Regions from separate parts of the Paenibacillus sp. J22FR83 genome, predicted to be linked through region 1. Evidence: predicted binding sites of a transcription regulator. Region 1 holds the regulator's gene; the other holds the start of a gene.

Region 1 (7,942 bases):
CCCTGAAATCGCAGGTGGATGTGTGCCATATGTCGCTCTTGGTGTATAGTTCGCAAGTGTTTCTGCCATTGCTCTAATGTGATCAGGTGTCGTACCGCAGCAACCGCCAGCGATGTTAAGCCAACCTTGTTCAGCAAAGCCAGCCATCTTTTTGGCCAAAGACTCCGGAGACTCATGATAATGCCCATTCTCATCTGGCAAGCCTGCATTCGGATAACAACTAATCGCTGTATCGGCAATTCCAGAAAGCGTACGAATATGATCCCGCATAAATTCAGGCCCTGTCGCACAGTTCAATCCCATTGAAATTGGCTTCAAATGCTCTAGGGAAATATAGAAGGATTCTATATTCTGACCTGCAAGCGTTGTTCCCATCGGTTCAATCGTACCCGAGATCATGATAGGAAGTTCTACACCTAATGTTTCAAAAGCTCTGCGAATTCCGATACTGCCCGCTTTCACGTTCAGTGTATCTTGGGAAGTCTCTAACAGCATGGCATCAACGCCTGTTTCGACTAGTGCTAGCGCTTGTTGATAGTAGCTTTCTTCCAATTCCTCAAACGTAACGCCACCTGTCACGGACAAAGTCTTAGTCGTCGGTCCCATTGCACCCACAACATAACGCGGCCATTCCGGTGTCGAATATTTTTCCGCGGCAGCAATCGCCAATTTCGCAGCAGCGATGTTCAACTCGCGATGACGATCTTGCAAGTCATATTCTGCCAGTACGACACTCGTCGTTCCGAACGTATTCGTTTCTATCATATCAGCGCCGGCGGCGAAATAAGCTTCATGAATTTTTTGAATAACATCTGGGCGTGTAACACATAGAATTTCATTACATCCGTCTAGGTCATCGCTACCGAAATCCTCAGCAGTCAAATCCTCTTGCTGAATCATCGTACCCATGGCACCATCTAGGATCATAATCTTCTTCTTAAGCTGTTCTTGAATCGGTGGTTTCTTCATGACTAGACTCCCTCTCAACTTTTCCTAACGCAGAATCATAAAAAACGACAAATTATGTTAAGATTTAGTGTAACAGAATACGGCTTCTATGAAAAGATTTTGAATTATCATTAATTCCTATTGGATTTATCGGAAAAATTTATTTCCTTCCATCGACAGTTAGCTTGATATCCACTATAATATGTATATATTTATTTATGAAAGAGGGATATCACATGGCACAAATTAGAATTCGTAACACCAATGAGCGCATCGAAGGCGAAGCAGAAGTTAAAGCCTTCTTAGATAGTCAAGAAGTCGTATACGAACATTGGGATGCGAACAAGCTTCCTGCAGCACTTCGTGAGAAATTCATCCTTAGCGATGACGAGAAAGCAGAAATCATTTCCACTTATGAAGCTGAAATTAAAGATCTAGCTGCACGACGCGGGTATGAAATTTGGGATGTTATCTCCCTATCTGACGTAACTCCGAATATTGAAGAATTATTGAAGAAATTCGAACAAGTGCACACGCATACCGAAGATGAAATTCGCGCTATCGTTTCTGGTAAAGGGATATTCATCATCAAGTCCGAAGAGCTAGGCTATTTCGATGTAGAACTTGAGCCAGGTGATGTGATTTCCGTTCCAGAAAACACGAACCATTTCTTCACCTTGATGGAAAATCGTGAAATCGTCGCTGTTCGCCTTTTCATCGAAAAAGATGGCTGGGTTGCTTACAATATTGATGATCCTGACTTTATTAAAGCTTAATCCAGCGTTCATGCAAACAAGAAAGCCCAATAGCACTTTAGACCATTGCGTCTTAAGCAGCTGTTGGGCTTTATTTCTATTGAAATTAACCTTTATCGATGATCGGTAAAATATCCTGAAGACGTGATACCTCATAAGCAGGTACAATTTCATCGCCACTCTTAAGTCCGTGATGATTAATCCAAATGTTGCGCATGCCAATACTTCCAGATCCTAAAATGTCTGTAGTCAGCTTGTCCCCAATCATAATGCCCTCTTCTTCACTAATTTCTAGAAGACCCAAAGCATAACGGAAAATGGCGGCAGCTGGCTTCCCTTGCCCAAATTCACCAGAAATCACGATATGATCAAAATAGGATGCAATCTCAGGCACTCCTGCTAATTTCTCTTTTTGCAAGTCAGGTGAACCATTGGTTAAAAGAAGAAGTTTGTATTTCCCTTTCAACGCATCTAATACTCGGAAGGTTTCTTCATATACATAAGGACGACTGCGACGTTCGGCAGCAAATAATTCCCCAAGCTTGTACCCTAACTCACGATCTTCAATTCCTAATCCCGCAAGTCCTCTAGTCCAAGATTCTGTTCGGTAGCCAGGAGCCAATTTCTCTAATTTACGGAAGTTCTCATCTTCGCCTTGCGTGAAGTTAGCCCATAGTCCTTCAAAAGGGTTAATCCCAATCATTTTGGTAAATGGGAACGGCTCGTATGATTCATATAAACTCCTAGCTTCTTTACGAACAGATGCTTCTAATTCCTCTGGGTTCAAGCCATTCACATGCTTCGCCGCCTCTGCACATGTTGCAGCAAAAGCCTCCTCCACACTACGATCATCCCATAACAGTGTATCATCCAAATCAAACAGAACAGCTTTCAACGTCATCATTCATTTCCCCTTTGAATGTAGTATCTATTGTAGTAAGGTTATTTCTCTTCGTCAGTAAACTTAATGGAATCTAATTGAACTTTCAGGTTACCCCTGAATGCGTTAATATAGATTTTCCTTAGCTCATTTCGCTCATCAATCTCTGCGTCAGTTAGGCCAACGGTCTTCGCCTTCCGAGCTAGTTCATTGATTCGCTCAATTGTCTTATCCATGCTGTCACTCATTGTAATCCTCCCAGTCAAAATTTCATATGATTACTACTTTGCCATCACCGATTAGGAATGTCAAGGAAACAACGCAAAGAGACATAGCAACAGGTGGCTATGCCTCGAACAATCATCTATAGCATGAACTATTAATAGCTCATTATGGTAGTAATATAACTTGTCCTTCTTGCAAGGAACTGTTCGATAAGTGATTAAATGATCTCAATTTCTCAACGTAAGAACGTGTGTTCTCACTTTTCTTTTTGTGAGCTTCTGCAATCCCCCAAAGCGTATCACCACTCTGAATAACAACCTTCTCGTGTTGCGTAGCTTTGGCTACTGCTTGTGCGGAAGTGATCGGTGTTGACACTGTTACTGAGCCTTCACCAGCATAGGCTTGTACGATCGCACCGAATGAAAACACAGTTCCAAGAATTACTGCTATCACTAAGAAACGAAGTAGTAGCTTCGCATATACCTGTTTAATCGTCATCCTTTTGGATGCATGAGCAGTACCTTGAAGTGTTGTTCTTCCATTAGATTGTGAATAAGCCATATACATAAAATCATCCCCCAAACATTTGTTCTGTTTTTAGAATAACACGAACACATGTTTGAGTCAACCATTTCTCGAACTTATGTTTGTACGAACTCGGGTTCTATGTTATACTTTGGGTAATGATTACCAGTATTGGAGTGATATCTTATGAGTAAAATTTCGCAGCGTCAACTAGCAATCATGGAATTCATTAAGAGCGAAGTGAAAGATAAGGGGTATCCGCCTTCCGTTCGAGAAATCGGCGAAGCTGTTGGACTTGCCTCCAGTTCTACCGTACATGGCCATTTGGAACGTCTTGAGAAAAAAGGCATGATTCGTCGAGATCCTACCAAACCGCGTGCAATTGAAATTCTAGGGCTTGATGGCGCCGAATCTCAATTCGCAGTGTCCGTCGCTCGTGTTCCCCTTGTTGGTAAAGTAACAGCTGGTGTTCCTATTACAGCCACTGAGAATATCGAAGATTACTTCCCTCTTCCTACAAGTATGGTCGGTGACAACAACGTGTTCATGCTGAGCATTATGGGAGACAGTATGATTGAAGCTGGTATTCATAATGGTGACTATGTGATCGTTAAACAACAACAAACCGCGAATAACGGTGATATCGTTGTCGCGATGACGGAAGATGATGAAGCTACTGTTAAGCGTTTCTACAAGGAGAAGGATCATATCCGCCTTCAACCAGAGAACTCCGCTTTACAACCTATTCTTTTGAAGAATGTAACGATTCTTGGACGAGTAATTGGATTGTTCCGGGATATGTAAGTTCGGCAGATATCACAAAAAAAGCAAGGCTCTCCAAGTGAATTTCACTTAAGAGCCTTGCTTTTTACATTTAAAACGTCAATACCCAGTTCCCTGCACGGAAGATTGGTTCGATCGAACCATCAGCCAGTTCCCCATCGATTTCAAGCTCTGCAGAACCGATCATGAAGTCTACATGAATTAATGAGCTATTCCCTCCGCGATCCTTTAACTCTGCATTCGATAGCTTCGTACCATCCTTCAAGTTAATTGGGTAACAACTACCCAATGCCAAGTGGCATGAAGCATTCTCGTCAATGCCTGTGTTGTAGAAAATACGATTCAAATTGGAAATCGGCGAATCAAAAGGTACGAGTGCAACCTCACCTAAATAGCGTGCGCCTTCATCCATATCCAACAAACGTGCCAAGTGCTCATAACCCACCTCTGCTTGAAAGTCTACTACCTTTCCAGCTTCGAACGTAAAAGAGAACCGGTCCACTAAAGCCCCGTTGATATTTAATGGCATCGTACTTGCAACTGTACCATTAACACCAGTTCGGTTAGGAATGGTGAACACTTCTTCTGTCGGCATGTTGGCCACGTAACGCACACCGCGCGAGTTTTTATTATCCCCACCTAGCCAAATATGTCCTTCCGGTAGCTCGACGCGTAAATCCGTCCCTGTAGCCCGGTATCGCAATGCTTTATAACTTCTTTCATTCAACGAGCTATGTATAGCTTTCAACGTATCCAAATGTGACTGCCAAGCCTCAATAGGATTTTCTTCATAGACACGGTTAATTTTAAAAATAGCATCCCACATCGCAGGAACTCGCTGCTCCTCGGGCAGATCACCATACACAATAGAAGCCCAAGCCTCCGTAGGAGCTTTAATTAAACACCAACTGAACTCACCTGTTCGCACATATTGCTGATACTTGCTTCTTGCTGTTGAAGCGGCTTTCGATGCTCGAGAAATTAAACTGGCATCTATACCATCGTATAAATTCGGATTCGGTACTTTAATGTTCAATAAAGCCCCTCCGTTTTCAACAAAACGTTCGAGCATCGTCGTATACCACTCTGGATAGTAATCCATTGAATCCTCGGATGCATAGTCAAATTTATTACGAGTTACCACATCATCCTGCCAATGCACATGGACAAAATTTGCTCCAGCCTCGTAAGCTTTCTGCACGATTAATCTTGTTAAATCCAATGTCTCAATGGGTGCTTCCACCAACAAATCCTGACCTTTATTTAAGTTAACACCGATTCGAATGACTAACTCTGCATACTTCTCTAAATGACGATTTAAATTATCCATTGTTCAATTACACTCCTTCGCATTAAAAAGCCCATCAGTACATGCTATGCGAGTCTGAAGGGCGATACGTATCTAACTGTCCCTCTAATCATACAATACCCGATTAGTGATTAGCAATGAATGGAGCACAGGAGTCTGCGTTGAGCTAATCTACTACTCAAGAGGTGTTATCGAGGGATGTTGGTCAAATTTTGGGAATGAGTTTTCCCCTATCGGGCTTTGGTAGCTCGGATTTTGGTGATGGGCTTGGAAGGTAAGCTAGTTGATAAGTTTTTGAGTTGCCGGTGGGCTGAGTTGCTGAAAGGTAAGTTGATAAATGGTGTATTTGGGGGCTAGAAACTAATGAGAAACTTGAATTAACTGGAAAATACACAGGTATTTGGACTGACTTTCTTCAAAAACTCTACTTAGATGGAAAAAATGTAGTTATTTTCGCCATTACCGATCAAATCGTGTGAAATGGTTAAAATTAACTGTATGAAAACCCCCGACGCTCAGCGTCGAGGGTTTCAATGATCCTAGTAGAGGGATAGATATTGATCTCTTTCCCATTGGTGAACTTGTGTGCGGTACATATCCCACTCAATTTCTTTTAACTCATAGAAATGCGCTAGCGCATGCTCACCAAGTGTGTCGCAAACAACATCGTCACGAAGCAACTCGTCTAACGCTTGTTTCAAGTTAAGAGGCAAGCTAGGAATGCCTTCTGCTTCACGCTCTTCTTCCGTCATCACATAGATGTTGCGATCTGTTGGCGGAGGAAGTTGCATTTTGTTCTTAATGCCATCCAAACCAGCTGCAAGCATAACAGCAAGTGCCAGGTAAGGATTTGCCGCTGGATCCGGGTTACGAACTTCAACACGTGTACTAAGTCCACGGGAAGCAGGAATCCGAATCATTGGGCTACGGTTACTAGCAGACCAAGCTACATAACAAGGGGCTTCATAACCAGGAACTAGACGTTTGTATGAGTTAACTGTTGGGTTCGTAATTGCTGCGAAAGAACGCGCATGACGGAGAACACCAGCCATATATTGTCTTGCAACTGTGCTCAAGCCTAATTTGTCGCTTTCCTCGTAGAAGACATTCGTTTCGCCTTTGAACAAGGATTGGTGACAGTGCATACCAGAGCCATTCATTCCGAACAACGGTTTCGGCATAAATGTTGCATGCAAACCATGCTGTCTAGCTACTGTTTTAACAACAAGTTTGAACGTTTGAATTTGGTCAGCGGCTTTAATCGCATCCGCATATTTAAAATCGATTTCGTGCTGACCTGGCGCTACTTCATGGTGGGACGCTTCAATTTCGAAGCCCATTTCTTCGAGCGTTAACACAATATCACGACGACAGTTTTCCCCAAGATCCATCGGAGCCAAATCGAAGTAACCACCTTGGTCATTCAATTCAGTTGTCGGGTTGCCTTTGTCATCCGTTTTGAACAAGAAGAATTCTGGCTCAGGTCCAACGTTCATTGCTGTGTAACCCATTTCTTCTGCTTGTTTCAAGGCATTTTTCAAAATAGCGCGCGGATCCCCAGCGAATGGCGTTCCGTCAGGCATATAGATATCGCAGATCAATCGAGCGACTTTGCTTTCTGTAACCCATGGGAAAATAACCCATGTATCCAAATCAGGATATAGGTACATATCTGATTCTTCAATACGTACATACCCTTCGATAGAAGATCCATCGAACATCATTTTATTATCAAGCGCTTTCTCAAGTTGGCTTAAAGGAATTTCAACGTTTTTAATGCTTCCCATCAAGTCTGTGAATTGCAATCGGATAAAGCGAACGTTTTCAGCTTTGGCAATACGAAGAATATCATCTTTAGTATAGTTATTATTATAGGTCACGTGTGCATTCTCCTCTCAAATGTTACGGGATTTAAGCATTCGAATTTACTTGTAAAATCGGGACAACTGACCTTGAATCAATGAAACCTGATCCGGGCGCTTCCCTCCGCCAATCAATTGTTGCTTCAGCATTTTGTGCAATTGAGAGTCGGTTAATTCTTTCCGTTTCACTTCCGTGTGCTCGTTTAGAATCGTTGCATCTTCAGAGTCCTTATCCACAGGAATTAGAACTTGTTTGATACCCGCAATGTTGACACCTTTTTCAATCAAATCTTTAATCTCAAGAAGACGTTCTACGTCATTAAACGAATAGAGCCTTTGATTACCAGCTGTTCGAGCTGGGATGATTAATTCGTGTTGTTCATAGTAACGAATTTGTCGTGCTGTTAAATCTGTCAGCTTCATGACGATCCCTATGGGGAATAACGCCATATTCCTACGTATTTCATCACTCATACTAATCACTCCTGGTCAGTAAGTACCTCATTCTCATTGTACCTTTCTCACAAAAACGTGTCAAGGAGTGTTAGGTTTGTTTACAGTTTAATTTTTCACAGCAATCCCTTATCTTCCATATGTTGGAGGGCCGTTAGTACACCTAACTTACAATGTGAGTAGGTCAAACCGCCTTGCATAT
Region 2 (7,942 bases), on a different contig from region 1:
ACCCGACTGCATGCAGTCCGAACAGGTCAAGGAATGCTGAACATACTGCTGAATGGAATGCTCACAATGCTCGCGGCTCATAATTAGACCCTCCTCAATACGGCGATAACTCGTATACGACTGTTGCTTCTTCAAGACTAGTCAGGTCGAACTCGCCGTTAATGGCTCTGGCTAAATCCAAGCCGTTGAGCGCCCAATATCGCATATCCCAGGCATGCATTATTACTCCACCGGCTTTCGGAAGCCTGAATATGTGGGGCTAATAGCTTAAGGCGGCAATCGGCACAGAGCACCATTTTTTCTGTTCCTTTAAGAAAATTAGTTACGTCATTACTACTATTACAGTTTTGACAGACCATAGATTACCCCCCATTGAATTAACGGTTGGTTGTTGACTTTAGCTCAAGTATCGAATTATTTCAAGTGGTCTTTTTACTGGTGCTTTTACACAACATAAAAAGCACCTTTTCTATAGGCAGACCGAGAAGAAAGTCATGCTTCATAGAATAGGTGCTTTTTATAAAATGGATCAATTAATGTGGTCCCAAAAACCGATCACCATTGAAATGTATGAGATGAGAAGGAGCATCTGCTACCCAAACCTCAGTTTCCCATGCAATAACACTTAGATATTTACCCATAACAGAGCGACTTGGGAAAGCAGTAACATACACGATACCCGCAGTAGAATCTCTGAAAAGCCGTGCTAATTCATCATGCCGTTTTCCGTCCACTGGTCCGTGGCTTGTTACTGACTCAATCAATAGCAACCAATTCTTCTTAGGATAATAAATAACTACATCTGGCATTTTTCCATGTGAGTCAACGGAAACACCAAGTTGACTTAATAATTCCTCATCGAAGTATTTTCCACCAGTATCGCCAGCAAATATTAAAATACCTCCTGGGACAAACCTTTCAGCAAAATCCTCGATAATTGCCTTTATTAACTCACTGTGTTCACCTTGGCTAAGCATGATCTGTTTGCCTGGGGCAACTTGAACTGGGATTCTATTTTGATCCCTTTCTTTGGCATACCGCTCTACAAGAGATTGTCTTGTTGAAAGATATGCTTCTAACGCTGATTTCCAACGTGGAGTATCATATAATTTTATGAGCTCCAAAGCCTCTGGCTCGATCTGATAAACAGCCTTAGGACTATTTACAGCTCGTGTTGGGTTATCAGGGTTGTATAATGAAATCCCAGCTTCAATGAACTGGTGCATCGTTTGACGTCTAAATGTTTCTCGAGTGTTTGGGGCATACTCTTTCCCATAATTTATGCGACTAAACTCCATCATCGGTGTTATACCGATAAGCGGATTTCCCGCTTTTGACCATGTCTTATCAGCAGTTAAGTTTAATATTGCAAGAAGGCAAAGTGCGGATCGTTCATTTATTTGAGCTCTTGGTAAATCGAGAGCTTTAAGTATTTCCAAAGCTCCCTCAAGATTGGGGTGAGTTCCTTCGGTCACAAAATCTCCTCCAACTTTCGGTCTAGTTCTTCTTGACCTATTGTATCAGAGTTGGACATAACCCATCTACCAAAATATTCAAGAACCTCTCTGCTAGGATATTTCATAGTCCGAAGATCTGTTGCGTTGACCTGCGTGTGTCCGTTAAATACTCGAAAGTACTTATCAACTTCAGTTGAGTTTAAATATGCATATAAACCAAATGCTAACTCTGCGGATATTCCCTGTTTTTTGAAGTGAAGCACGTTAAGTCCGTTTTCGAACCCCACCTCAGAATAATCAACACTGGAGGGCGTTAGTACTCCCGCGACAATACGGCGTTTTTCCTCTTTTGACGAGAATCTCTTTACAACAGTGTAGTATCCATTCGGATAGAGCCATTTTTTCATAGTGTCATCTACAAAAACTGCGTTGGGTTTCTTCATAACTTTTGGATATTCGACTGTTGTCCCTACAAAGTGATTGGGATAGAACAAAGGAACTGTTCCTTCTTCTGGCATTTCACGCAAATGACCCTTAACTCGAAAATCTACAACAGGTCCAGTTGAAACCTCCACGCCAATCTCACTTAATGAATAGTGAACTGATGGATACCTTTCAATAAAGCTTGGTTCATTTGACGTTGGGATATGAATGAACATCTCTGAATCCAAAGGTTGCACAATTTTCTCGAACGGATATGAGTTTGTTGAATAATCGATAAAGCTATCGTCTTTTGAAGTTGAAATTGTTACGTTAGATTGCTTTCCTCCACGTTCAAGCAAAAGAATCACGTTCTCTTGAAGTACTTCATCATCTTTAAAAGCCTTGTCCCTCGAATCAAACAAATGCATATGCTTTATTGCTGTTTTTTCAAGGAGTAGTTGACGAAATGGGCGAAAATAAGGTCCGTTACAGAAGCTTCTAGGAATGATTGCCACGATCTGACCATTTTCCTCCGTAAGCTGAATGGCAAGTCCGACAAAAGCAGAATAAAGATTAACCGTCTCTATACCAACGCCACGTAGGATCTTACGATGACGAGATGAACTCATAATTTTTTTATAAGGCGGATTCAGAATAGCATGGGTGAAGCGAATTTTTGTCCCTGCAAGTAAGCTATCTTCATTCATTAAAGTGGTCGTAGCCCATTCTATAAAGTCCTCAGATATTACTTCACTTTTCAAAGATAGCTTGTCATCAAATAGACCTAATGTGTTTTGGAGCCGCTCTCTTAATACCTCATCAATCTCAACAACAGTAACCTCAGCATGATCGCTTATCTGTTCCGAAGTAAGACGTTCTAAGACAGCACTCGTTAATGCTCCGATACCTGCTCCTGGGTCAAGAATGTTTGCATTTGACAGTTTGGTCCTATCGAAAAGAGAAGCCATAAATTTTGCGACACTCGATGGAGTCAAAAATTGACCGAGTTCGGATTTACGTTTTAATAAAGGATTTACTGCTAATCGCTCTTTATCTAGAGTTTCAAGTAATTGAGACATAAAACACCTCTGACTGCTTATTTTAAACACTAAGTTCTAGTATAACACGCTATGCAAACGTATGATCCGATTTCCATTAAAAACTAATGACACCTTGGAAAAACGATAACTTGGTTCTATAATTGATAGGGAGCACCCTAACACGAATACATAATAAAGGGATGGATAGGCATTAATGAAAATAACTGAAATGCAAAAACACGTTAACGAGCTTAGTATCTCCAGAGGATTTGATAAGTCCACAATAGAACAAAGAAGTCTCTTTCTTGTTACTGAAGTAGGTGAAATGGTTCGAGAATTGTTGCATATTTCTTATCATCCAGATCACAAAGACATTGAGGAAATAAAAGAACGCCTTGGGCTTGAAATGTACGATATTGTTTGGAATATCTGCGAACTTGCCAACAAGTTAGAGATTGACCTAGAAAGGTCTTTCACGAGTAAGATGGAAATAAACAAAACAAGAACTTGGTAGTGCTGATCGCTCCTTGATGATGTAATTTTGTAAAAATCTTAAAAGCGCCGTGCTCTAGACGCGGCGCATGGCAAGGACATAACCTTATAGATTCAAGTACACGTCAAGACCAGTAATCTGCATTATGATCCAGCTGTTCGGGTACTTGTAGTAAGCTTTCAGGTTTGTGGTTAGCTCAAGCATACTAACGACTCCCTCCTTCGCAATACGGTTCTAAAAAGCAAGAATGCCTTCCAAGGGCGAACCCCCAGAAGGCAAAAACTTAGTCAATATAATGGTTATCATGGCATGTTGCTTTCAAAACCTCGCTAAACTTGATCCACTCACACTCTCCAACTCGGAACTGGCGTAGCTGTTGATCTACCCTCGTTACGATACCGCGGATCTCCCTATTCTCGAACGGATCAAATACTTCAAATGTCGCTTCTGCTTCTTGGCGGTAGGATTGAGCGACAGCAGCTGCAATGGTTTGAATCTCATCTGTGGCTAAGGTCGGCTTCTCGCGGCGGTTTTGCTCTTTATAATTTTGGATGATGCTATTTCGATGCTCGGGCAAGATGAAGCGTGTTTCCCACATTCCGTTACCTGCAAGCTTATGTCCCATTATTTATACCCCCAATACAAGAACTAACGTTCGATTATTAATTAAATTATATTGGATATGATCTGGAACCGCAAGATGATTAATGCTACCAAAATCATGTTATGGCTGTTTCTATTGCAAAGGCGAGATATCTCTTTTAAATAGAATTTTCTTGAGATCCTTCTTAGCATCTTCTTTCTTATCCTTAACCCCTAGAAAATCAACTAAGGAATTCAATGAACTATATCGACCGTTCAACACCCATATACCCTTTGCTATTTTGTAACTAATGTCGTTCTCTAAATCCCGCACCGTTTCCATCAAATCATACATATTAATATCATCGATAATCTTATTTTCCATTAAAAACTTTACAATTGCATAAATTCTTTCGTCATCGATATTTTTTGATCTTTCTGTAGCTACATTTAACGAAGAACCACTACTGTCCCCATGAACCAATATATTATAAATAAAGCTTTGAATATCTTCCTTAAAAACGGCAATGCTCTCTAAACAGTGTGAGATGGTCTCCAATTCTTGTTGTACTTCATCTTCTGAGAGTTCGAGATCATCCTTCAGCCATTTGATAAATTCTTCTGCTGAAGACAAGTCAATCTCATCTTCATTTTCTCTTAGGTAATCCTGAGCACCTTGCACAATTTTATCAACAAGTTGTTTACTAAGTTTCGTCTTGATGCTGTCCTCGTGATTTTTCTTCATTTTAATCAAGTCTTTAACAGGGTATTGAGAAGCCTTTTTGTCTATTTTTTTGTGGTGTTTTGAGCACATAAACATAAGATTAGCTACACCATGACGTTCTTTATCGCTTTGATTTGAATTATATCTAGGTCCACCTGGACTATCTGCTTCGATATGTGCTAATTCACCGATATAAATTTGGTCTTCTTCATCGTAAATAGGTTCATCACAATTTGGGAATGCACACTGATTGCCACTTTTCAAAGCAACATCCCTGGTGACTGGTTTATTTGGTGTCATACTCCGAACTCCTTAAACTGATATGATTTCATGTTTACCAAAAATATAATATCCCCTAATTTATTATAAAAATAACTGATACAATGAACTATTTCGGGTAGAGATCGCCTAGAACTTAATTAAGCTTATCCTTGTGACGAGTTCGATGCCAGTTCAGGTACGGCAGATTCTTCTCGTTGACCGTGATGATATCAGTGTCCCTAATGTTCAATGACATTATCGTTAAGAGATCGAGCAAAGGCGAAATGATGATCTCGCCTGAATCCTGGAATGAGATATACCCCTTATCGAATAAGGAATCGTGATTTGGACAAAGCAGGAAACCGTTATTGGGATCAACCCGTTCCTCTGGCTTCTCTATGCACTTACTCCAAGGTTTGATGTGGCTACCAGTCAGAAAGCGCTCATCCGAAACGCTGCACATACGGCACTTCTTGCTTAGATCCAGTAGGTCTCGCTTGAATTTACCCTGACCGATTCTAGCTTTAATCATTTGATCCTTTTCGGTTGATGATAATGGCAGGGAGTTTACCCCGTTAGCCATTTCCTCCATCTCTTTTACCGTATCTTCGGGCAACTTGTTGTTGCTGTAATTGTTGTAAGGGAAGGTGTCCAGCTGCTTTACTGGAATCAACTCATAGATGAAATCCTTCTTCTTGTTTAAATAAGTTACATCTTGCGTTGTTGTAGCGAAAGCTCTCGGAATAAACGTAAAGTAGCAAAAATCAGTATTGAACCCCTCATGATCGAAGTATGTTCGAACTACTAAAGTATGACTTACTTTAGATGGAAGCTCTAGGACAGCAGGGACGTTTGGAACCGAGGTTCTTGGGTTGTCCTTACCTTCACGATGCCAACGGACGGTAATCTTAATTGATTCACCGTTATCACCGTGTACGAAATGGGATTGCTTTTGGGTTTGCTTATTATTATCTTTAGTCGTTTCAGCACCATTATCCTTCAACCATTTCTCCGCTCGTTCCTTACCTATCTTATGTAACCACGGATTTACAACAGGATCATCTTTTGTGGGAATTACTGCAAACTTCATCGACTATTCTCCATCTCAGCATTATTGTTTGTCAGCGCGGCTAAGTGTTTTTCTAAATATTCCTCTAAATTGGAAAGCTCCAAGTAAGGGACTACGATCAAGGGTATACCCCTGGATGTACAATAGTCAGTCTTAATCGAATCATTCCTACGCCGTTCCTCATGTCCCGATGTTCCACCAAATGCTTTGACCATTTCGTAATGCTGCCTACCGTGATACTCGATAAGACAAAGCAGAGTGTCTCCATTAAATACTGCAAAATCGAAAGGTAAGGGTTTTTTGTAACGGCAATCATCGAATCTATACTGACGAATGAAGCTAAGCTGCTGTTGGGTTAGGAAATTAGTTATTCGCTTCTCACCCTTAGATTCTCTGCAATAAGGACATCTATTACCATTCCTGAACTCATCTAACGAAGTCTTGAACTTAAAATCGCAAGTCACATGACGCATCATTATTTTGGTCTTTGAAGTGACATACTCGCCAAGCACCTCATACTCAGAACCCTCTTGCTCGAAGATATATTTTTTGAAATCCTCTGTTGTCCATTGGATATTGCCAGCACACCTCGGGCATCCATACCCCGCTATGAGATTATCGGGAGAAGCACTGTATTCATGATCGCAAACAGTATGTCTTAGCTCGATCTTGGTTCGATTGTTCTTGTACTCTCCGAGGATGATATACTCGTCACCATATTTATCCTTGATTGACTGTTTGAACTCTTCGGTGGTTTTTCTTATATTACCGTAACAATAAGGACATCTGTTACCTTTAATAAAGTCATTAGGTAAAACGGTATACTCTTTACCGCATGACTTGTGCAAAACGGGTATTTTGGACTTAGCTCCCGTATACACCCCAAGGAAAGTGTACTCATCACCAACTAGATCGTATACTTGCAGCTTGAACTGTTTATCGGACTTCTTTTGTGCTCCAAAACATTGAGGACAGCGAGTCCCATCTAGGAAGTGGGCAGGAGTGACCATATAGTTATGTCCACACTTATTATGCTGCATCTCTATTTTAGTCCCATTAGCGACATAATTGCCGATAACTCGATACTCATCAGCAACGAGATTCCTAACTTCGCTCTCAAATTGATCCTGAGTCCTTCTCCTGCTTTCAATAAAACATTTTCTGCATCTCGTTCCATTGATGAACATGTACGGTCTCATCGAAATTTCGGAGTTACATTTGTTATGTCTGAAGGTGATCTTGGTGTTGGCGTTTATATATGTTCCAAGAACTGTGTACTCTTCCCCTGCTAAAACATAAACCTTTAGCTTATAAAGTTCTGTGGTCATTTTCATCGGATATCACCAGATCCTATACCTCATGACGTTATATAATTGGCTTGTTCCGGCACAACCGTGAACTTATTCGGACCACCAAGAACCCGAATGTAATTACCCCATATATGGAACTTCCAATGTTCGCCTTCGTTTGGGTTTACTACCTGAAGGTCGAGAGTAATCATCTTACGTAGCTCCTTAAAGTCTACGTAATAGATGTTGCTACCTTCTAGTCGAACAGCTAAAACCGCGATGTCCGCCTCATCCAGAAGTTCTACTTGTTTTATTGTGAGGTCAAACCAACCCTTACCGTTCGGGTGAAGCTTGGAGGATGGTGTGCAGACAACGATCCGCTTTCCATTGATCATACCTTGAAACATAATTTGTTTCCTGTTAATTGTTGAAAGGGAACAGCCGTACTTTTGAGTTAGTTTGTTAACAACGATTTTCTTGTCAGGAACAGACATTTCAAAACCCCCATATGCCGTATTTTTCCATATCATAGCATATGGTTTTGTAACCTGCAGAGGATTTTGAAGGGCTAACAGCTTGCTGTTAGCCGAGTCGTGGCTAAACA

The links. The regulator LexA, encoded in region 1, represses DNA repair genes until DNA is damaged. The targets are predictions, from matches to a motif close to CGAACATATGTTCG.
Region 2: a site for LexA is predicted at 4,058-4,071, ahead of AC58PV_RS24200 (YolD-like family protein). Genes of this name have one in related genera too.

What each region holds. Positions count from the first base shown of each region.
Region 1 is NZ_JCAUAM010000004.1:31,902-39,843, reverse strand. It holds gene metH (methionine synthase) at 1-969, opposite strand, end outside; gene AC58PV_RS08565 (1,2-dihydroxy-3-keto-5-methylthiopentene dioxygenase) at 1,185-1,724, shown strand; gene AC58PV_RS08560 (HAD family hydrolase) at 1,810-2,604, opposite strand; gene AC58PV_RS08555 (DUF896 domain-containing protein) at 2,646-2,831, opposite strand; gene AC58PV_RS08550 (LysM peptidoglycan-binding domain-containing protein) at 2,974-3,375, opposite strand; gene lexA (transcriptional repressor LexA) at 3,520-4,137, shown strand; gene AC58PV_RS08540 (aminopeptidase) at 4,208-5,446, opposite strand; gene glnA (type I glutamate--ammonia ligase) at 5,965-7,305, opposite strand; gene AC58PV_RS08530 (MerR family transcriptional regulator) at 7,351-7,761, opposite strand; gene AC58PV_RS08525 (methionine gamma-lyase family protein) at 7,857-7,942, opposite strand, start outside.
Region 2 is NZ_JCAUAM010000014.1:58,979-66,920, forward strand. It holds gene AC58PV_RS24175 (hypothetical protein) at 1-81, opposite strand, end outside; gene AC58PV_RS24180 (hypothetical protein) at 95-220, opposite strand; gene AC58PV_RS24185 (BsuBI/PstI family type II restriction endonuclease) at 534-1,475, opposite strand; gene AC58PV_RS24190 (SAM-dependent methyltransferase) at 1,472-2,959, opposite strand; gene AC58PV_RS24195 (MazG nucleotide pyrophosphohydrolase domain-containing protein) at 3,135-3,434, shown strand; gene AC58PV_RS24200 (YolD-like family protein) at 3,697-4,038, opposite strand; gene AC58PV_RS24205 (hypothetical protein) at 4,150-5,019, opposite strand; gene AC58PV_RS24210 (HNH endonuclease) at 5,135-6,070, opposite strand; gene AC58PV_RS24215 (PDDEXK family nuclease) at 6,067-7,383, opposite strand; gene AC58PV_RS24220 (hypothetical protein) at 7,407-7,832, opposite strand.